Regions from separate parts of the Streptosporangium sp. NPDC001681 genome, predicted to be linked through region 1. Evidence: predicted binding sites of a transcription regulator. Region 1 holds the regulator's gene; the other holds the start of a gene.
What was found. The regulator HrcA, encoded in region 1, represses chaperone genes, less so after heat shock. The targets are predictions, from matches to a motif close to TTGGCACTCTCNNNNNGAGAGTGCCAA.
Positions count from the first base shown of each region.

Region 2: the regulator HrcA is predicted to act here: its motif matches at 1,769-1,795, upstream of groES (co-chaperone GroES).

Region 1 is NZ_JBEOZN010000046.1:29,009-32,415, forward strand. Features, by position in the region: gene ABT130_RS21800 (16S rRNA (uracil(1498)-N(3))-methyltransferase) at 1-364, opposite strand, end outside; gene dnaJ (molecular chaperone DnaJ) at 398-1,537, opposite strand; gene hrcA (heat-inducible transcriptional repressor HrcA) at 1,552-2,565, opposite strand; gene ABT130_RS21815 (hypothetical protein) at 2,749-3,407, shown strand, end outside.
Region 2 is NZ_JBEOZN010000012.1:39,762-43,168, reverse strand. Features, by position in the region: gene ABT130_RS07990 (hypothetical protein) at 1-283, opposite strand, end outside; gene ABT130_RS07985 (class I SAM-dependent methyltransferase) at 476-1,642, opposite strand; gene groES (co-chaperone GroES) at 1,885-2,196, shown strand; gene groL (chaperonin GroEL) at 2,287-3,407, shown strand, end outside.

The DNA.
Region 1 (3,407 bases):
GCTCGCCCTTCCACTGGGTGACACACCTGGCCGCGGCCCAGGGGACGATCACGTCCACCCCCGCCTCGGTCATCATCTCCACGGCCAGCTCGCCCCGGTCGCCCTTGGGCAGCCCCTGGACCACGACCAGACGCGGGGACGGCACGGGCACCTCGTGACGGCGCAGTACCTGGACCCGGAGCGAATCCTTGCCCGCCTCGATCACCACGCACTCGGCGACGGAGCCCGCCCCGTCCGTCAGGTCAAGCCGCTCCCCGGCCCGCAGCCGCCGTACGGCCGCCGCGTGGCGCCCTTCGGGGCCGCCGAAGACGAACTCCGGCCTGGCCAGGTCGGTGGGTTCGGCCAGGAAGACCGGAACGGTCATGAGCCGTCGGGGCGTGAGTGGGAGCGGTCCGGGTCAGCGGCCATTGAAGGCGTCCCGCAGCCGGGAGAAGAAACTCTGCTGCCCGGGGGCGAACTTGCCGGGCGGGCGCTCCTCGCCACGGAGCTTGGCGAGCTCCCTCAGCAGCTCCTCCTGTGCCGTATCGAGACGGGAGGGGGTCTCCACGTTCACGTGGATCAGCAGATCGCCACGACCGGTCTCGTTCAGGCGCTGCACACCGCGGCCATAGAGCGGGATCGTCTGCCCCGACTGCGTACCGGGACGGATGTCCAGCTCCTCGGCTCCGTCGAGCGTCTCCATGGTCAGGACGGTGCCGAGCGCGGCCGCGGTCATCGGGATCTGCACCGTGCAGTGCAGGTCGTCGCCGCGCCGCTCGAAGATCTCGTGGGGGCGCTCGACGATCTCCAGGAACAGGTCGCCGGGCGGGCCGCCACCTGGGCCGATCTCGCCCTCTCCGGCGAGCTGGATGTGGGTGCCGTCCTCCACCCCGGCCGGGATGCGGACCTTGATGGTCCGCCGGGTACGGACCCGGCCGTCGCCGGAGCACTCCTGGCAGGGGTGACGGATGATCGACCCGAAGCCGCCGCACTGGGGACAGGGCCGTGAGGTCATGACCTGGCCGAGGAAGGAGCGGGTGACCTGGGAGACCTCGCCCCGGCCATGACACATGTCACAGGTGTCGGGGTGGGTGCCTGCGGCGGCGCCCGAACCCGTGCAGACCTCGCAGACCACCGCGGTGTCGACGACCAGCTCACGGGTCGTGCCGAAGCCCGACTCGCGCAGGTCGAGCTCGACCCGGATGGTGGCGTTGCGTCCGCGACGGGCACGCGAGCGGGGGCCGCGACCGCCGCCGCCACCGGCCGCGCCGAAGAAGGCGTCCATGATGTCGCTGAACGGGAAACCGGCACCGAAGCCTCCGGCCCCCGCAGCGCCCGAGGCGAACGGGTCGGCCCCCATGTCGTACATCTGCCGCTTGCTGGAGTCGGACAGGACCTCGTAGGCCTGTGTGATCTCCTTGAAGCGCTCCTGAGTCTCGGGGTCGGGGTTGACGTCAGGATGCAGTTCGCGCGCCAGACGTCGGTACGCCTTCTTGATCTCTTCCGCACTGGCGTCACGGCGCACCCCGAGGGTGCCGTAGTAGTCGCTCTTAGCCACTTTTAGTTGACCTCTTATGATGCAGCCAGGATCTGGCTGACGTAGCGTGCCACCGCGCGCACCGCGCCCATCGTGACCGGATAGTCCATCCGCGTTGGGCCCAGCACACCTAGCCGGGCCAGTTGCTTGTCCCCAGAACCGTATCCGGCGGCGACGATCGACGTGCCCTGGAGTCCGGTGTAGGGGTTCTCCGAGCCGATCCGCACGGTCAGCGCCGACAGGTCGGAGGTCTCACCGAGCAGTCGCATGAGCACGACCTGCTCTTCCAGCGCCTCCAGCACATCGCGGAGCCCGACCGTGAAGTCGGCTCCCGCGAGGTTGGCGGCCCCAGCAAAAACGATCTTTTCATCGTGCCTGTCCACCAGGGACTCCAGCAGCACGGACAGGATCGTGGCCGCGAGCGGCCGGTCCTCGGCGGGCAGCCGCTCCGGCAGGTCGGCGACCTTGTCGGGAACGCCGGTGAGCCCGCACCCGTCGAGGGAGGTGTTGAGGATCGCTCGCAGATGGGCCACCCGCTGCTCGTCCACGACGTCGGGCAGCTCGACCACGCGCTGCTCCACCCGGCCGGTGTTGGTGATGAGCACGAACATCAGCCGGCGCTCGCTCAGCGGCACCAGCTCGACGTGCCGGACCGTCGAGTTGGTCAGCGTCGGGTACTGCACCACGGCGACCTGCCGGGTGAGCTGGGCAAGCAGCCGCACCGTTCGCATGACGACGTCGTCGATGTCCACCGCACCCGCGAGAAAGCTCTCGATGGCCTTGCGCTCCGCGCTCGACAGGGGTTTCACCTGCGAGAGCCGGTCAACGAAGAGCCGGTAGCCCTTGTCCGTGGGCACCCGGCCAGCGCTGGTGTGGGGCTGGGCGATGTAGCCCTGCTCCTCCAGCACCGCCATGTCGTTACGGATCGTCGCCGGGGACACCCCCAGACTGTGCCGATCCGCGAGAGCCTTGGAGCCCACCGGCTCGTTGGTGGACACGTAGTCCTCGACGATGGCGCGAAGCACGGCGAGCTTCCGGTCGTCGACCAACGTGGTCACCTCCCTGCCTGCGTTCAGATGGGAAACACGAGGTCTGGCACTCTGTGTTCCCGAGTGCCAAGTGTACGGCCCCCGTGCGGAAGGCGCGATAAGCAAGAGGTGCGGATGATGACGCCAAGCCATTGGCAAGTCAACTGCTATCGCGTTTCAACCGGTTCCCATCACAATTCGTACATGTCCAACGATTTTGGTTCTTTTCCGGGCGACGCCTCCCGCGGCCCCGGTTACGGCTCCCCCCAGCAGCCGTATGGCCAGCAGCCCCAGCAGAACGGCCCCTCCTACGGTTACGCACCTCCCGGCTACGGCGCCCCGCAGAGCCCGCCCCCCACCGGGAAGATCAAGCCCGGTATCGGATGGATCGTCGGGGTATGGCTGCTCGCCCTGGTCAGCATCATCGTCGGCATCGGCGGCTTCGCCGGTGGCGTGCTGGGCGCGGTCACCAGCGCGGCGCCGACGAAGACGTTCGCCCCCGGCGAAAACACGACGGTCACGCTCGACCCGGCCGACAAGCCCGCCATCTATGTCTCCACCAGTGGACCCACCAATTTCGAGTGCACGCTGACCGGCGGCACCGGCACGCCCAGCCTGCAGAAGCCGCTCGTCCAGCAGACCGTGGCGGGCTCCGACGGCGTCGTCTGGGAGATGGGCCTGCAGATCGGCGTGGAGCAGGCAGGCGACTACCAGGTCACCTGTACCGCCGATCCCGTGGAGGGCACCACGTTCGGCGTGGGCCGGGAACTCGCCGCCGGATCACTGGTCGGCGGGGTGATCGCCCTGTTCGCGGTGCCCGGCATCGGGATCCTGCTGGCCATCATCGTGACGATCGTCGTATT
Region 2 (3,407 bases), on a different contig from region 1:
GGGCCAGGCCCTCGGCCCAGGAGGGCGGGCGGGCGGCGATGTCGTCCAGGCGCCCGTTGACGGACTCGAGCGTGCCGTTCAGCCCGCCGATCTCGCGCTCCCTGACCTCGCGCAGCAGCCACTCCATGCCCTCCAGGCGCTGCCGGATCTCGTCGAGCACGGCGCCCTGGGTCCGCTGCTCGTAGACGTGGTCCTGGGCCGCCCGGGCGAGGAGTTCGCGCATCCGGTCGGAGATGGCGGTCTGGCTGCCCGTCTGGAGCAGGGCGTGGTCAGAGTGATCCACCGAGAGCTCCTTCGCTCGCCGACGCTCAGCCGCGCGGTTGGATTGGGTCGGTTCTGCCGATGAACGGGATGAAATCGGAGGCGAGAGAGAACTCCCGCCCGGCAACCTTAGCCTCTGGATCAAGGTTTTCCAGGGGCGAGGTTAAAAGACAGGAATTGTCGGCTTGCTGGAATAATCGACCATTTTGGCTGGTCAGCTGGGGCTGCATATGAAAGCAAATGGCCTGTCACCTATTCGGGTGAGAATGACCGTCGCGGACTCACCTCCGGGCAGCCGGAGGTCTTTCCTGAGACGGTCGACATCCACCGCGGAGCCACGTTTCTTGATCGTCACATTGCCGGCCCCGCGCTCGCGGAGCGCCGCCCGCAGCCGCTTGAGCGAGAACGGCAGCGTCTGGTGGACCTCGTACCGCGACGCCCACGGCGTCAGCGCCGCGACGTCGCCGGTGATGTAGGCGATCTGCGGGTCGAGCAGGCGCCCGCCGACCGACGCGGCGATCTCGGCGACCAGGTGGGCGCGGATCGCCGCGCCGTCAGGCTCGTAGATGTAGCGGCCTGCCGGGCCGGTGCCGGGATCGCCAAGGGTGGGGTCGGGCGTCATCGTGACGCCCGACGGCAGGATCGTGGCCCTGCGCGCCGTCTCACCCGCCAGTGTGCCGCACCAGATCACGGCCTCCTTGACGTCGCCCCGGTAGGAGACCCATTCGGCCTCCGCCCCGGCGGGGACGAACTCGTACGGGATCCCGGGGGCGACCTTCAGGCAGGCGGCCCCGGCCCTGGCCACCATCTCCAGTACGGCGGGCCAGGCGGGCGAGTAGGCCATCGGGTCGAAGGTCCTGCCCCGCGCGGTACGGCGCGCGGGGTCGGCGAACAGGACGTCGAAGGCGGCCGGGTCCAGGGTGGAGGCGTCGGCGGCGCGGACCGAGACCCGGTCGCCGAAGCCCAGGGCGGCGGCGTTGGCCGCCGCGATCGCGGCGGTGAGCGGATCGGCGTCGACCGCCTCGACGACGCATCCGGCCCTGGCCAGGGCGAGGAGGTCTCCGCCGATACCGCAGCAGACGTCGGCGACCCGGGAACCCGCGGGGACGCGCCGCGCCCGGTGGTCGGCCACCTCGCGGCGGGTGGCCTGCTCCAGGCCGGGCCGGGTGAAGTACATGAGATCGGCGTCGGCGCCGAACTTCTCCCTCGCGCGCAGCCTGAGTTCGGCCTGGGTGAGCGCCGCCGAGGTCAGGTCCGCGTCGTAGATCTTTCTTAACCTTGTCACCGCCGCCACCGGGTCGTCGCCGATGGCCTCGGCCGCCGCGCCCAGCGCCTCCTGGCCGCGCGGGGTCAGGAGTTCGCGGAATGCGTCGAGATTCACACCACCCGACGCTACCGCCTTCACCGTGGGGCTTCGCGAGGGGCTTCCACCTGGTTTGACGTTCGCCCGAAGCGCAGACGGGCGCTCCGTGTTGACTGTCAAGCCCTCCTTGCATACTGTTCCGTATTGGCACTCTCCCGGTGAGAGTGCCAAATACATGCGACGAGGCAGGTCTGACACCCGCGACGGCAGACCGCTGGTCGCCTCTTCTAGATCATTCAAATCTGAAGGGGAGGTCCGACGTGACGACCGCCACCAAGGTTCCCGTTAAGCCGCTTGGCGACCGCATTGTGGTCCAGCCGCTTGAGGCCGAGCAGACCACCGCTTCCGGTCTGGTCATCCCGGACACCGCCAAGGAGAAGCCGCAGGAGGGCAAGGTCCTCGCGGTGGGTCCGGGCAACTGGGACGACGAGGGCGAGAAGCGGATTCCGCTCGACGTCAAGGAGGGCGACGTGGTCCTCTACAGCAAGTACGGCGGCACCGAGGTGAAGTACAACGGCGAGGAGTACCTCGTGCTCTCCGCCCGTGACGTGCTCGCCATCATCGAGAAGTAGTTCTCGCTTCACAAAGATGACGTATCGAGCCCCGGGTCGCGAGAGCGCCCGGGGCTTTGATGCGCCGACGTACTTATAGAGAGGACTGTCATGCCGAAGATCCTGTCGTTCGAGGAGGACGCGCGCCGAGCTCTCGAGCGCGGCGTGAACGCTCTCGCGGACGCGGTCAAGGTGACGCTGGGCCCGCGTGGCCGCAATGTCGTCATCGACAAGAAGTTCGGTGCGCCGACCATCACCAACGACGGTGTCACCATCGCCCGCGAGGTCGAGCTTGAGGCGCCGTACGAGAACCTTGGCGCGCAGCTGGCCAAGGAAGTGGCGACCAAGACCAACGACGTCGCCGGTGACGGCACCACCACCGCGACCGTCCTGGCCCAGGCCATGGTCCGCGAGGGTCTGCGCAACGTGGCCGCCGGTGCCCAGCCGCTCTCCCTCAAGCGCGGCATCGACATCGCGGCCAAGACCGTCAGCGACAGGCTGATCGAGTCGGCCCGCCCGGTCGAGGACAAGAAGGAGATCGCGAATGTGGCGACGATCTCCGCGCAGGACGCCAAGATCGGCGAGCTGATCGCCGAGGCGTTCGACAAGGTGGGCAAGGACGGTGTCATCACCGTCGAAGAGTCCAACAGCATGGGCCTGGAGCTCGAGTTCACCGAGGGTCTCCAGTTCGACAAGGGCTACCTGTCGCCCTACATGGTGACCGACCAGGAGCGCATGGAGGCGGTCCTGGAGGACCCCTACATCCTGATCACCCAGAACAAGATCTCCTCTGTCGCCGACTTCCTGCCGCTGCTCGAGAAGATCGCGCAGACGAAGAAGGCCCTGCTGGTCATCGCCGAGGACGTCGAGGGCGAGGCCCTCGCGGTTCTCGTCACGAACAAGATCCGTGGCACCTTCACCTCCGTCGCCGTCAAGGCGCCGGGCTTCGGTGACCGCCGCAAGGCCATGCTGCAGGACATCGCCATCCTCACCGGTGGCCAGGTGGTCAGCGAGGAGATCGGCCTCAAGCTGGAGCACGTCGGCCTGGAGGTGCTGGGCACCGCCCGGCGCGTCGTCATCACCAAGGACTCCACCACCGTCGTCGACGGTGCCGGCGAGGCCTCGGCGATCGCCGACCGGGTCAAGGAGATCAAGCTCGCCATCGAGCAGTCCGACTCCGACTGGGACCGTGAGAAGCTCCAGGAGCGTCTCGCCAAGCTCTCCGGCGGCGT